DNA from 2 places in the Bacillus cereus group sp. RP37 genome. Region 2 is predicted to be linked to the other one. Evidence: riboswitches for the same ligand, from Rfam matches in the RefSeq annotation. Region 2 holds a riboswitch; the other holds the start of a gene.

Region 1 (7,594 bases), 2.4 Mb from region 2:
AGTAATGTGTGGAAATTGTACGTTGCTTTTAATATAGAAACCAATTTATTATTTGAAATGTTGTAAGGAGGAGATTATGACAAGGTGAAAAAACAAGAGAAAAAAAGCGGTAGAGCAATACCGATGCGGTTAAACATTTTATTCTTTTGTGTATTTTTATTATTTTCTGCCATGATCATACAGTTGGGTAAAGTACAAATCATTGATGGAGAGACGTATAAAAATGAAGTAGAGAAGAGAGAAAATGCAACCGTTAGTCTTTCTGTCCCACGCGGGAAAATATTTGATCGAGAAGGGAATCCAGTAGTTGATAATAAATCTTTACGTACAATTACATATACAAAGATGAAAGGTGTAAAATCAGAAGAAATATTAAAAACTGCAAGACAACTTGCCGACATAATTGAAATGCCACAAGAAGATATTGATAAGTTAACTGAGACAGATAAGAAAGATTTTTGGATGCAATTAAATCCGAAACTGGCTGAAAATCTAGTGTCTAAAAAAGAAATAGATACATTTAGAGAGAAGGATATTAGCGGCAAGAAGCTAGATAAAAAAATAGAAGAGTTAAAAAGAAAACGAGTTACAGATAAAAATCTTCAAGAATTAACAGATAAAGATATAAAAGTATTAGCTATTAAAAGTAAGATGACTTCTGGTTATCAAATGGCTCCTCAAATTATAAAAAAAGATGTTAGTGAAAAGGAATTTACTATAATTAGTGAGGGTTTAGCAAATCTCCCGGGTGTAGACGTTTCGGTTGATTGGGAGAGAGTGTATGTAAATGATGGATTATTCCGATCTGTTCTTGGAAATGTTTCTAATGCCGATGAAGGATTGCCAAGTGAACGATTAGATTACTACTTGGTACGTGATTATAGCCGAAATGATAGGGTTGGAAAAAGTTATATCGAGCAGCAATACGAAGATGTACTTCATGGTACAAAAAAAGAAGTAAGAAGCGTTGCTGATAAACAAGGGAATACAATTAGAACGGAAACAGTTTCTGAGGGAAAGAGCGGTAAGAATTTAACTTTAACAATAGATATGGAATTACAGAAAAAAGTAGAAGAAAGTATAGAAAAAATATTAAAGGCATATAAAGGATCAGAATCCATGTTAGATCGTGCTTTCGTTGTGATGATGAATCCGAAGAACGGACAAGTATTATCCATGGCTGGGAAAAGACTTGTAGAAAAAGACGGAAAAACAGAAGTTGAAGACTATGCATTAGGCACAATGACTAGTTCATATGAGCTTGGATCAACAGTTAAAGGTGCGACAGTTTTAACTGGATTTGAAACGAAAGCTATAACACCAGGTACTTATTTTTATGATACACCTATGAAGTTTAAAGGAACTAAGGAGAAAAAGTCTTGGAAAGAGTTTGGAAATATAGACGATTTAAGAGCGTTACAAGTCTCTTCAAACGTTTATATGTTTAATACAGCATTAAAAATTGCAGGTGTGGATTATGTGAAAAATAGTTCATTAAATATTAAACAGGAGTACTTTGATAAAATGAGGTATTATTTCAGGCAATTTGGATTAGGTGTTCCAACGGGCATCGATTTACCAAATGAAACAGCTGGACAAATTGGTAAAAAAGATAATCAACCAGGTTTCTTATTAGACTACTCAATTGGCCAATATGACACGTATACACCGCTTCAGCTTGTACAGTATATTTCAACAATCGCAAACGGTGGGTATCGAATGAAGCCACAAATTGTTCAAGAAGTTAGAGAGCAAACGTCGCAAAAAGATGAGATTGGTAAAGTGGTGCATTCAGTAGAACCAATCGTTTTAAATAAGATAGATATGAAAGAGGAATATATAAATCAAGTAAAAGAAGGATTTAGAAGGGTATTCCAAGAAGGTGATGGAACAGGAGTAAGGGCGTTCCAAAAAGCATCTTATAAGCCAGCAGGTAAAACAGGGACAGCACAGACTGTATACGGTGGAGAAAGTGATATTGGAAGAAATGAAAAAGGTGAGCGAAGAGAATGTTATAACTTAACGTTAGCAGGATATGCGCCATATGATAATCCGGAAGTAGCGTTCTCTGTAGTTGTACCATGGGTTATTAATGATAAATCTGGTATTAACTCTGATATTGGAAAAGAAGTTTTAGATGCTTATTTTGAATTGAAAAATAAGCGATTGACTGGAGAAACGATGAAAATAGATAGCTCTAAAGAGGATTAAAACATACGAAATGTTATAGAAACCAGTGGCGCCTTTATTTAGGGATAGGCCAAAATGGGTGATGGAGAGGGATAAAATCATTCTATCAATTATTCACGTTTTATAAAAAAATTCATATATTGATAGCATAGGACAAGCTGAAAAGTTTATTCTAACCTCACAGAACACTCCTTATCACGGTTAGGCATCTACTTATGTAGATGCCTTTTTTAATGTATTAACTGACAATTATTTATCAACCTAAAGTAGTAAGTATATTAGGACTATTAGGGGGAGGGTGACGGTAATAATTATAATATGATTAATAAGAGCATTGAAATGTAAGGAGTGAGTAACAAGTGCTAAATATTTTAGTGGTTAATTTCCCGGCAGAGGGACATGTAAATCCTACATTAAGTTTAGTCAAGGCCTTTACTGAACGGGGTGATTACGTACATTATATTACAACAGAACACTTTAAAGGCAGAATTGAAGATTTGGGAGCAACTGTATATACCCATCCAGATTTATTAAAGGAGATTTCTATTGATAGTGAAACTTCATATGGGCTGAATTCTTTCTTTCATGTACATGTTCAAACTTCTTTATATATATTAGAAATTACGAAACAATTAAGTGAAAGCATAAATTTTGATTTCGTAATTTACGATATATTTGGTGCTGGAGAGTTAGTAAAGGAGTATTTACAAATTCCAGGCGTACTTTCTTCTCCTATATTTTTAATTCCTCCAAAATTATTGGAGACTTTACCTTTTCATCCAAATGCAGAAATACAATTCCGACCCGATGAACGTTCTGAAAAGTTACTATGTCAAATGGAACATGAATTTGGAGTAAAGCCTAAAAATAATCTTCAATTTATGCATAATAAGGGAGATATCTCACTCGTGTACACAAGTCGTTATTTTCAACCTGATAGTGATTTGTTCGGAGAAAATAACATTTTTATTGGGCCGAGTATTTCAAATCGTAAAACAAATGTAGAGTTTCCACTTGAATTGCTTAAAGATAAGAAAGTTATTTATATTTCAATGGGGACACTACTTGAAGGGCTCGAACCATTCTTTAATACTTGTATTGATACTTTCTCAAATTTTGAAGGGATAGTCGTAATGGCAATTGGTGATCGAAATGATATTTCAAAAATAAAGCAAGCACCAGACAATTTTATAATTGCTCCATACGTACCCCAATCAGAAATATTAAGTGAAGCAGATGTATTTATTACACATGGCGGCATGAATAGCGTACACGATGCTATTTATTTTAATGTCCCATTTATCATAATTCCACATGATAAAGACCAGCCGATGATAGCACAAAGATTAACTGAACTTGAGGCAGCACATAGGTTATTGAAAGAGCATGTTAATGCGCAAACTTTAAAAGAAGCGGTAACAAACGTTCTTTCAAATGAAAAGTATAAACATGGTATACGAAAACTAAATGATAGTTTTTTAGAATGCGGTGGTTCAAATGAGGCAATTGCAGCTATTAAATCTCTTTTAAATAAATAGTGTGGACAATATAAAAGCATAGAGGTTCAACCTTTATGCTTTTATATTATTATCCCGCAAACTGCACAGCAGTATTTGCATGTAAAAAAGCAGTATCAAAAACAGGAACAGTAAGGTCGTTTTGGGAAATAAGCAAAGGGATTTCAGTACAGCCTAGTAATATACCTTCTGCGCCATTTTGAATTAATGATTTTGTAATTTGTAATAGTTTTTCTTTTGATGTTTCTGAAATAATTCCTTTACTTAATTCATTTAAAATAACATGATGAATAAAATTTCTTTCCTCTTCATTTGGGATAATCGTCTCAATATTATAATTCGCTAAACGTGATTTATAGAAGTCTTGTTCCATCGTTTGTTTCGTACCCAATAGTCCGATACGCTTTATATTTTGTTCTACCACTTCTTTAGCACTCACATCACCAATGTGAAGAAGTGGAATAGATATTGCACTTTCTACTTCTTCAGCAAATAAATGGACCGTATTGGAACACATTAATAAACAATCAGCTCCGGATTTTTCAACCTTTTTTGCAACTGTGACTAATTCGTTTTTCACTTCTTCATATTGATGATTTTGTAACAAAGTAGTTACTTCACCAAAGTCCATGCTATATAAAACAAGCTTTGCATTTTGATCATATTGAGAAAGTGTAAGTGTATTAATATGTTTATAGTATAACGATGTAGATTCCCAACTTAGTCCACCAATTAAACCGATTACTTTCATCATACATTCCTCCCGAAACAATTTTGAATTCATTATTTCATAATTCCGATAAGAATACAATGATATAAATGTGCTATTTAACAAAAAATAAAAATAATTAGAAAACTATTGTAATTTATCTTTCTTAGTGCCATAATACGAATTACAAATTAATACTTATCCAGAGAGGTGGAGGGTACGGCCCTACGAAACCTCAGCAACCCCTATGTAAAATCATAGGAAGGTGCTAATTCCGCAGAGGACACAATGTGTTTTTTGGAGATAAGAGGATTCTTGAACGTGAAAGAAAATGACCTCTTATGCAAGAGGTCATTTTTTGTTGTATAGAAAGGGAGTGTCGATGCATAATTCATTTTTAAAATAAATATAGAGTAATAAAAGTTGACTAATATGAGAGGGGAATTGTAATGAACAAATTATCAACAAAGTTAGTAGCAGCAATCGGAATTGGATCAGCGTTATACGGGATATTAGGACTTTGGGGATTTTCTATTGCACCAAATACATTTATTAAACCTGCATTAGCTATTTTAACTGTTTTTGGAGCGTTATTTGGTCCAGTAGCAGGACTGTTAATAGGACTTATCGGTCATATCGTAACAGATACAATCGCTGGATGGGGTATTTGGTGGGGGTGGGTTATTAGTTCAGGACTTATCGGCCTTGCAATGGGACTCATTCAAAAAAGAGTTGGCTTTAGTGTGAAAAACGGGACGTATAATAAGGGAGATATTTCTTATTTAGCCATTACTGGGTTAATTGGTATTGTCATTGCGATTATATTTGCTGGGGCATTCGATATTATTGTGATGGGAGAACCGTTTGACAAAATTGTTATACAAGTATTAGGAGCAACAATTGCCGATGTTATTGTATTTTTAGTTCTCGGATTGCCAATTACAATAGGTCTAGCTAAATCTAATAAGAAACATACACATTTAAAAATTGAAAAGTAGGGATGTTAACATGCAACCAATTATTTCTTTTGAACAATTTAGCTTTCAATATGAGCATGCGGCACAGCCTACTGTAAAAGACATTACATTTCATATATATCCTGGAGAAAAAGTACTAGTTGCTGGACGAAGCGGTTCGGGGAAATCAACGTTAGCTCATTGTATCAATGGGCTAATCCCATTTTCTTATGAAGGATTTAGTACTGGTAATATTTTAATTGCCGGAAAAGATCCGAGGAAAGAGAGTATATTTGAACAGAGTAAACAAGTAGGAACAATTTTGCAAGATCAAGATGCTCAATTTATTGGCCTTACAGTAGAAGAAGATGTAGCTTTTTATTTAGAAAATGAATGTGTAAATCAAGATGATATGAAAAAGATTGTTTCGGACGCATTAAAAAAGGTAAAGATGCATACTTTTCATAAACAAAGTCCACATGAATTATCAGGAGGGCAAAAACAAACTGTTTCTCTAGCAGGTCTGTTAACGACAAATGCTGATATATTATTGTTCGATGAACCGTTAGCAAATTTGGATCCGCTAAGCGCCTTACATACAATAGAACTTATTCAAGATATACATAAACAATATAATAAAACAATTGTAATTATTGAACATCGAATAGAAGAAATGTTAAACCTGGATTTAGATAAAATTATTTTAATTGATGAAGGTGAAATTGTTGCCATAGGGACACCAGAAGAGATTTTAGCGTCAAATATATTACCATCTATTGGCTTAAGAGAGCCTATGTACATAGAAGTATTAAAGAGATTACATTTTGATAGTAATAATGATGTAATATACCCAATTGAAAATCTTCAAAGGGAAAATGTTAGTAGCGTAATAAATGAGTGGATGGAGAAGCAAGCTTTTTATAAAGATAGTCCTACAAAAAATGAATTATTGAATGTAGAGAATTTGTCGTTCTCATATCCTAATAAACAAAAAGTATTAGACAATGTAAATTTCTCTCTATATAAAGGGGAAATAGTAGGACTGTTGGGCCATAATGGAGCTGGAAAATCAACATTAGCTCATAGTCTTATAGGGATAAACAAAACAAAAAATGATAGGATTTTAATTGATGGAGTAAATATCAATTCTTGGTCTATTCGTAAACGCGGTGAGGTTATATCTTATGTGATGCAAAATCCAAATCATACGATTACACAACATACTGTTATAGAAGAAGTTTCATTCACATTAAAATTAAAAAGGGTTTCAAAGGAAGAGATTAAGCTTAGAGCGGAAGAAGCGTTAAAAGTTTGTGGTTTGTATCCATTTCGAAACTGGCCAATTCAGGCGTTAAGTTATGGACAAAAAAAGAGATTAACAATTGCATCTGTACTAACAACAAATCCGAAACTTATCATATTAGATGAACCGACAGCGGGACAAGATTATTATCACTATAAACAGTTTATGTCGTTTATTAGAAAATTAGCTGCAAAGGGAATATCGTTTATTTTTATCACACACGATATGAATCTCGTATTGGAATATACAGACAGAGCGATAGTTTTACATGAAGGGAAAATTATTGCGAATAATACCGCGTCTATTGTATTAGGGCATCTAGAAACGTTACAAAGAGCGAACCTAAGGGAAAGTTCTTTATACAAACTAATTAAATTTAGTGGGATTGCATTTCCTGAAAGGTTTGTAGAACTTTATTTTGATGTTATTAGGAGGGAGGAAGGTGTATAGTACATATTTTCATCGCATGGATGGAGCAGTGAAATTGTTGTTATTTATTTTCTGTATGACACTTACTTTTTTATTTTTTGATTTTCGCATATTGCTATTTGTATTTATGATTGGATGTATCGGACTTTTAGTTGCTAAAATTCCATTTCGTAAAATTTTTATTGTTTTTAGTGTTATATTTACATTTAGTTTATTAAATTCTGTCATGATTTTATTTATTACACCAACCCATGGATCTGAATTAATCGGATCATATACTTCATTTGTGTATATTGGATATGCAACAATTACATACGAAACCGTATTTTATGCAGCTACACTTTCGTTAAAGTATTTTACGTTATTACCATTTACACTTATATTTATTTATACGACTGACCGAAGCGAATTTGTGAGTAGCTTAAGTAAATTTCGTATTCATTATAAGATTACCTATGCAATAAATATTGCATTACGCTATATACCTGAT
Region 2 (7,594 bases):
GGGGATATTCCGAAAGTAGCTTATTTTGAGCTGGGAGAATTAACACCACAAATGGTAAATGGTGAGGCTTTATATGTAGCACCGATTGAAGTTTCAGGATTTTTTAAAGCACGTAAGGCTGAGACAATTCCAGGGTATGTAACGATGTCAGGTACGAATCCTGATGCGGAAGCGAAGCTGCACCTCGGTTATAAAATGAAATATGTGCCGAGCATGTTTTTTGGTAATAAATTAGAACGTGTCGTTCGAAAAGCAGAACCGGATTTAATTTTTAAAGGGAAGCCTAAATTCGAAGTTGATGATCAAGGGAAACCGTATTATACAATGACGTATGGTGAATTTATTTCAGGAAGATCTGGATTTGAGGTAGAGGGTGTTGTAGTAGTAGATGCACAAACAGGTGAAGTGAAAAGATACGATAAAGGAAAAGCGCCTAAATTTGTTGATGGTGTGTTAAATCACGAGACCGCATCTACATTAAATACGTATTTTGGTAAATATATTCATGGATTTTGGAATACAAAATTCTCGCAAACGGATATGAAGATTCCGACTGAGTGGGGAACGAAAGAAGGAGTTACACCAATCTTCGGTAAGGATGGAACGCTATATTACTTTACTGATTTCACCTCTCCGAAAGAAGGAGTAGATTCTGCGTTAGGTTACTCGCTTATCGATGCGCGTACAGGTAAGTTGTATTACTATAACGGAAAAGAAGTAAAGGGAATTATGGATGGTTCAGCTGCTTCGGAAGTAGTGGATAATTCTTTTAAGAGAGAGAAATGGCACGGAACGATGCCGGTTATTTATAACGTGTATGGTAAACCTTCTTGGATTGTACCTGTTATTGATGACGGAGGATTAGTACGTGCTCACACGGTTATCTATGCTTCTAATGCGAAAATATTTGCAACAGGTTCGACACAAAAAGAAGCGCTTGAGAATTATAAAAATGCGTTGAGTGGAAGTGGAGATTCATTTAGACCGACTTCAAGTGGTAAAGAAGCACAAAAAGAAGGTACTGTACAACGTGTATATAAAGAAAAATCAGGTGAAAATACGATTGTGTACGTACTATTAGAAAATGAGCAAAAAGTATTTATGGTACCAGCGAAGAAATTCCCATATGCAATGTTTACAGAAGTAGGGGATCCAATCCAAATCACATATTTAGACACAGGAGAAACAATGGCATCTGTATCTAAATTTGCAAATAGTAATTTGAAAAAGTAAAGCGATAGAAATTCTATCGCTTTTTTTTACAGTATAAAACAGGAAAATGCACTATACTTGACGTATGTTTATGTTGTAACTATAATTGTTACGATTTAGTATGTATCGGAAAGGGTGAATTGAAAAAGTGAATGAAGTTAATCACGAAATATATAAACCTGTAAAGATGAACAGGTTATGGATGATTCTTGTACTAGGGACACTTACGGCGATCGGGCCATTATCTATTGATATGTATTTGCCTTCGTTACCGAAATTAACAGATGATTTACAAACGGGTGCATCCCTTGCGCAGCTTACATTGACAGCTTGTTTGCTTGGGCTATCAGTAGGACAGTTGTTTGTCGGTTCAATTAGTGATATTTACGGAAGGCGCAAACCTCTTATTATTGCTCTTATTATTTATGTTGCTTCTTCGTTACTTTGTGCTATTGCGCCATCTATTTGGAGTTTAGTGTTATTACGCTTCTTACAAGGAGCTTCAGGGTCAGCTGGGATTGTTATATCACGTGCAATGGTACGTGACATGTATTCAGGTTCTGAAATGACGAAGTTTTTCTCACTGCTCATGTTAGTAAACGGAGCGGCGCCTATTTTGGCACCGATTATTGGAGGACAATTGCTACAATTTACAACATGGCGCGGTGTCTTCATCGTTCTTGGAGCAATTAGTGTATTTATGTTAATATCAGCTACTTTCGTATTACGTGAAACATTACCTCCTGAAGAAAGAGAAACAGGTGGTTTGTCAGGGACATTGGCGACGTACGGAAAACTGTTAAAGGATCGTCTGTTTATGGGATATGCATTGTCACAAGGGTTAGTAACGGCGGCAATGTTTGCGTACATTTCGGGATCACCATTTGTGTTGCAGAACATATACGGAGCATCACCACAGCAATTTAGCTTATTCTTTGCGATTAATGGTATCGGTATTATTATTGCTAGTCAGGTTACGGGCCGTTTAGCGGGGAAAGTGAATGAGAAGACATTATTTGTTTCCGGTATTATTATTGCAGCTGTTGGTGGTTTATCTTTACTATTAACAATCGTACTAGGAATAGGTTTAATTGGTGTTTTATGTTCCTTATTCCTTGTCGTGTCAAGCGTGGGGGTTGTATCAACAACTGGGTTCTCATTAGCGATGAGAAATCAGAAACAAGCTGCAGGAACAGCATCAGCTTTATTAGGCTTATTACAGTTTATTTCAGGAGCACTTGTTGCACCGCTAGTAGGTATTGGTGGAAGCAACACCGCATTACCGATGGGAGTTGTTATAGCGCTTTGTGAAATTGGTGCTGTATTATGTTATCTATTTATGGCCAGAAGAAGTGAGAAGCAGTTTGAACTGCAACAAAGACAAAATTTAGAGGCTTAATAAAAAAGAGCTGATTCAAATATTTTTTGAATCAGCTCTTTTTTCATTTTTTGAAATAACGCATACAGTTTCGTAAGGTGATGCAAAAGTTATTTGCTTGAACTACTCACCACTTAACGTCCTTACGGACTGTTTGAAGTGGGAGATTCCTAAGTACAGAAGCCTAGTGGCTTCTAATTCATTAGGCTATCCCCGTAGTTCCTACGGTTAGAAGCCTTAAAGCTTCATTTTTAAGATTGATACTTGCGTTAATATCTCTGTCGTGATGACTATTGCACTCAGGACAATCCCATTCACGAAGATTTAGATTCTTAACGTCTTTATTTTGATACCCACAACAAGAACATAATTGGCTTGAAGCAAATGTTTTGGATACCGGAATGACTTGTTTTCCATACCATTTTGCCTTGTATTCTAGCAACGTTCTAAATTGTGACCAAGATACTTCACTAATCGCTTTTGCTAACTTATGATTTTTTAACATATTCGATACTTGTAAATCTTCTATACCGATAACATCGTGGTTTTTGATGATTTCAGTTGAGATTTTGTCCAAGTAATCTTTTCTAGCATTAGCTATGTATTCATGAATTCTAGCTACCCTTACTCGTTGTTTATTCCAGCGAGAAGATCCTTTCATTCTTCTAGAAAGAACACGCTGTGCTTTTGCCAACTTCTCTTCCAATGAGCGAAAAAATTTAGGGTTTTTATAGGTTGTTCCATCTGACAAAATGGCGAAATCTTTTAACCCTACATCCATTCCAATATAAGAATGTGTTTTCGGAAGTTCTTGCACTTCTGTTTTAACTAACAAGGACACAAAGTATTTACCAGAAGGGTTCCGTCTAACCGTAGCATTTAAAATACGTCCCTTTACTTCACGACTTTTGGCAAATCGAACAAGACCTAGTTTCGGCAATTTCATTTTGTTTCCCACAACAACAATGTTTTCATTTGTTTGTTTTGTGGTATAAGATTGTACGTTGTTCTTTTTAGATTTGAAACGCGGGGCACTGTTTTGTTTTTTAAAAAAGCGTGTGTAAGCATCCGCAAGGTTGCGAACAGACGATTGAATAGCAATACTATCCACTTCTTTTAGCCAAACAAACTCTTTCTTCATGGCAGGAAGTTTGGCAGAGCATGTACCATATGTCAAACCCTTTCCTGTTTCTTTGTATGCATTATCCCATAGAGATAGGAAGTGATTGAATACAAAACGAGAACAACCAATCGTTTTATTAATCAGGATCGCTTGTGCTTTATTTGGATAGATACGAAATTTATACGCTTTATTAATCATCCTTCGTTTCACCTCCATTTCGATATATGTCTATTATATACCAAACATACATTCGATTGATAGTGAAGTGATTATTACAAATTTCCTGGTAATACTTTACATATGTCGAACGATTAAGATGACTTCCTGTCATCTCTTGTTCGAAGCCAATTCATCTCCCACCTACTCGCTGGGCTACGTCCTTCACGATCCTTGAGGAAGGAGTCTTCTTGGCTAAATTGATAAAGTGACGATACTGTGACAAAAATGTTGGTGTGTATATTAAGATATCGTCTTAAGTGTAAAAAGTAGGGTGTTCTCGGTATAATAACAAGTGGAGATAAAATAAACTATAATGAGTAATAGCTGTAGATAAAAGGAGAAGAAGAGATGAAGAAGGTTTTGGGTATTGCTGTAATGGGAAGTATGCTCCTTCTAGCAGGGTGTAATGGAAATAAAGATACGAAAGAACCGAAAGAAAAGGTAGAGCAATCTACTGAACAAAAAGAAGAGATAAAAGAATACCTTGCAGTACATGAAAAATACGATATAAAAATAAATAAAGAAATTAATAAAGCACTGCAGTTATTTGAAGTGGCAAAAGAAAAGGGCGGTAAGGAAATAACGAATGCTACATATAAAGAAGACGTGCAAAAGGTAACGACGAGCATGTTAGAAGATATTGATCATATACGTAAAGAAATTCGTGTTCCAAAGTCGAAAGAGAAAGAACATGAGGTATATGTTGGTTTCTTGAATGAATCAGAACAAGCGATGAAAAAATTACAGAAGTTAGCTAAAGAAGAAGATTCATCGTTGATTCGTGATATAGAAATTAATTTTGCAACAGCATCGACATACTATAAACGTTTTCAAGCAGAAACGAAAAAATAACCTTGCGCATGCAAGGTTATTTTTTCTTCTTACCATCTCCGTCTTCATCCTCGGATACTAATACCTTCTGTTCTTCGTGAAATTCAGAAATTGTTTGTCCGGTAATATTATCGAATGGAGTTATAAAAAGAAGTGATACGTTTCTTTTGAATAAAGAGTTTATAGAAGCCGATGATGACAAGTATAACGATGGTTAATGGTAATCCTATAGTAGCAAGAAGTAAGGAATCCATTTTATAACTCCTTTAATACAATTTCTTTTTATTATAAGCGAAAGATTGTAATTTCAATAACTAGCATCGCAGAAAACTGATTTTTCTAAATATATCTAATTTGATTGACTTTTCATTTTTTCAGAATTATAATTCGAAATATACAATTTGAACCAAATAATAATATAGCAATTTACTTATCCAGAGAGGTAGAGGGACTGGCCCTATGACACCTCAGCAGCGGGTTCTATAACAGGAACACCGTGCTAATTCCAGCAAGCAAGTCTTGAAAGATAAGTGATGGGCCTTTGTTTATTAAGCCTTGATCTTATTTTTTTAAGATCAAGGCTTTTTGTATTCTAAAAAGAGAAAAGGGAGTAATGGGGAAAATACGTTAATAAAACTAAGTAAATTTATGTGTTTAGGGGGTTATTGAAGTGTATGTAATTAAAAAATTATCGGTTATGGTATTCACACTATGGGTTATTACGACAGTGACATTTCTAATTATGCATATTATTCCAGGCGATCCATTTTCATCGGATGCGAAAATCTTTCCTGAAGAAGTGATACAAAATATGAGAGCAAAGTATCATCTTGATGAACCGTTATGGAATCAATATGTTGCGTATCTAGACGGCGTAGTTCATTTTGATTTTGGTGAATCCGTTCAATCGACGGGGCAAGGCGTATCAGAAATTATAACGACAGGATTTGGTCCATCAGCGATTATTGGTTTACAAGCACTTGTTATTTCATTATTAGTCGGAATTGCAGCAGGTACATTTGCTGCTCTCTATCACGGGAGAGTAATTGATTATGGTGTGAGTTTACTTGCGATTCTCGGCATATCTATTCCAAGTTTTATTTTAGCACCACTATTTATACAAGTATTCGCTATTCAATTTGAGCTCTTACCAGTAGCGTCTTGGGGCACATTCGAGCATACGGTGTTGCCATCCTTTGCATTAGCGTTAGGGCCAATCGCGGTTATTACAAGGTTTGTTCGTTCTAATATGATCGAAGTTTTGCAGAGTGATTATATTAAGCTAGCAAGAGCGAAAGGTATACCAATTAAGAAGATTATTATAAGACACGCTCTTCGGAATGCAATTGTTCCAGTACTTACATTTGTTGGACCGTTAATGGCTGGGCTTTTAACAGGGACTTTCGTTATTGAAAAAATATTTTCCATTCCTGGTTTAGGAAAATATTTCGTAGATAGTATTTTTAATCGAGATTATCCGGTAATTATGGGAACAACCATTTTCTATAGTGCGCTATTGATTGTATGTATTTTTATTACAGATATCATTCATCGTATTGTTGATCCGCGCATTCGTTCTATTACGTAAGGAGGGGGGATATTTAAATGGGAGCTTATGAAATTAATAAACAGTTATTAACGAATGAAGAGAAAAAAGAATTAACGATAAATAAAGAGCAGCAAACGATTAGCCGAAAAAAGGAAGTACTTCGTAAGTTTGTATCGAATCCAATCGCAGTTTTAGGGTCAGTGACGTTATTACTAATTATTGTATTCTCTCTTATTGGTGAAAGTTTAACGCCATTTACTGCGAGTGAGCAAGTAAAAGAGGCAACAAACTTACCGCCTAGTAGTGAACATTGGTTCGGAACAGATGATTTAGGTAGAGACATATGGGCACGTACATGGGCTGGCGGGAAAATTTCGCTAACAGTTGGATTGGTAGCAGCAGCTCTTGATATAGGGCTAGGTGTACTGATCGGTGGATTTAGTGGATATGTGAGAGGGCGCAATCGCCTTGGAACGTTAATTGATGAGTGGATTATAAGAGGGATTGAAGTATTATATGGTATCCCATATTTATTAATTGTTATTTTACTATTAATCGTTATGAAACCAGGTCTTTTTACCATCATTATCGCCCTTGCATTAACAGGGTGGATTGGAATGGCTCGTCTCATTCGAGCTCAAGTCTTGTCTTTAAAACAAAGAGAGTTTGTTATTGCAGCAGAGCGATTAGGTACATCGCATATGAAAATTATATATGGACATTTAATTCCAAACTTAACAGGCATTATTATCGTGAATTTGTCATTTACAATTCCAGCAGCTATTTTCTCAGAATCATTTTTAAGCTTTATTGGCCTTGGAGTGCAATCGCCAGCAGCGAGTTGGGGAACGATGACGAACGATGCACTTGGGACATTACTAAGCGGAGAGTGGTGGCAGCTATTCTTCCCGGCAATCATGATTGCACTCATCATGTTCGCATTTAATGCTATTGGTGATGGTTTGCAAGATGCAATTGATCCGAAAATCGTAAAACGGAATCGAAAGGAGAAAAAACATGGGACAGCTCTTATCTTTAGAAAACGTAACGTTAGCCGTTGAAAAAGAGAATAGTAAGCAAGCGATTGTGAAACATGTTTCCTTTTCTATTAACAAAGGTGAAATAGTGGCATTGGTAGGGGAGAGTGGTTCAGGAAAAAGCGTTACAGGGCAATCTATTATCGGCTTAAATCAAGAATCCATTCGTATCGATGGTGGAAATGTATCTTTCCAATCAAAGGAATTAACGAATTTACAAGAATCAGAATGGAATCAAATTCGCG

The links. A riboswitch is a leader RNA that binds a small molecule or an ion and turns the genes downstream of it on or off. The one in region 2 is predicted to bind S-adenosylmethionine.
Positions count from the first base shown of each region.
Region 1: it holds a riboswitch for S-adenosylmethionine, as region 2 does, so the genes downstream of both, QCI44_RS14970 (ECF-type riboflavin transporter substrate-binding protein) here and QCI44_RS27295 (ABC transporter permease) in region 2, are expected to answer to the same signal.

Region 1 is NZ_JARVHP010000001.1:2,801,149-2,808,742, reverse strand. It holds gene QCI44_RS14985 (peptidoglycan D,D-transpeptidase FtsI family protein) at 85-2,211, shown strand; gene QCI44_RS14980 (macrolide family glycosyltransferase) at 2,550-3,728, shown strand; gene QCI44_RS14975 (aspartate/glutamate racemase family protein) at 3,778-4,461, opposite strand; SAM riboswitch class I at 4,612-4,726, shown strand; gene QCI44_RS14970 (ECF-type riboflavin transporter substrate-binding protein) at 4,866-5,414, shown strand; gene QCI44_RS14965 (ABC transporter ATP-binding protein) at 5,425-7,125, shown strand; gene QCI44_RS14960 (energy-coupling factor transporter transmembrane component T family protein) at 7,118-7,594, shown strand, end outside.
Region 2 is NZ_JARVHP010000001.1:5,201,348-5,208,941, reverse strand. It holds gene QCI44_RS27320 (DUF3981 domain-containing protein) at 1-1,233, shown strand, start outside; gene QCI44_RS27315 (multidrug effflux MFS transporter) at 1,352-2,611, shown strand; gene tnpB (IS200/IS605 family element RNA-guided endonuclease TnpB) at 2,793-3,911, opposite strand; gene QCI44_RS27305 (lipoprotein) at 4,281-4,784, shown strand; partial or broken gene QCI44_RS27300 (DUF3951 domain-containing protein) at 4,801-5,017, opposite strand; SAM riboswitch class I at 5,191-5,296, shown strand; gene QCI44_RS27295 (ABC transporter permease) at 5,434-6,351, shown strand; gene QCI44_RS27290 (ABC transporter permease) at 6,369-7,373, shown strand; gene QCI44_RS27285 (ABC transporter ATP-binding protein) at 7,330-7,594, shown strand, end outside.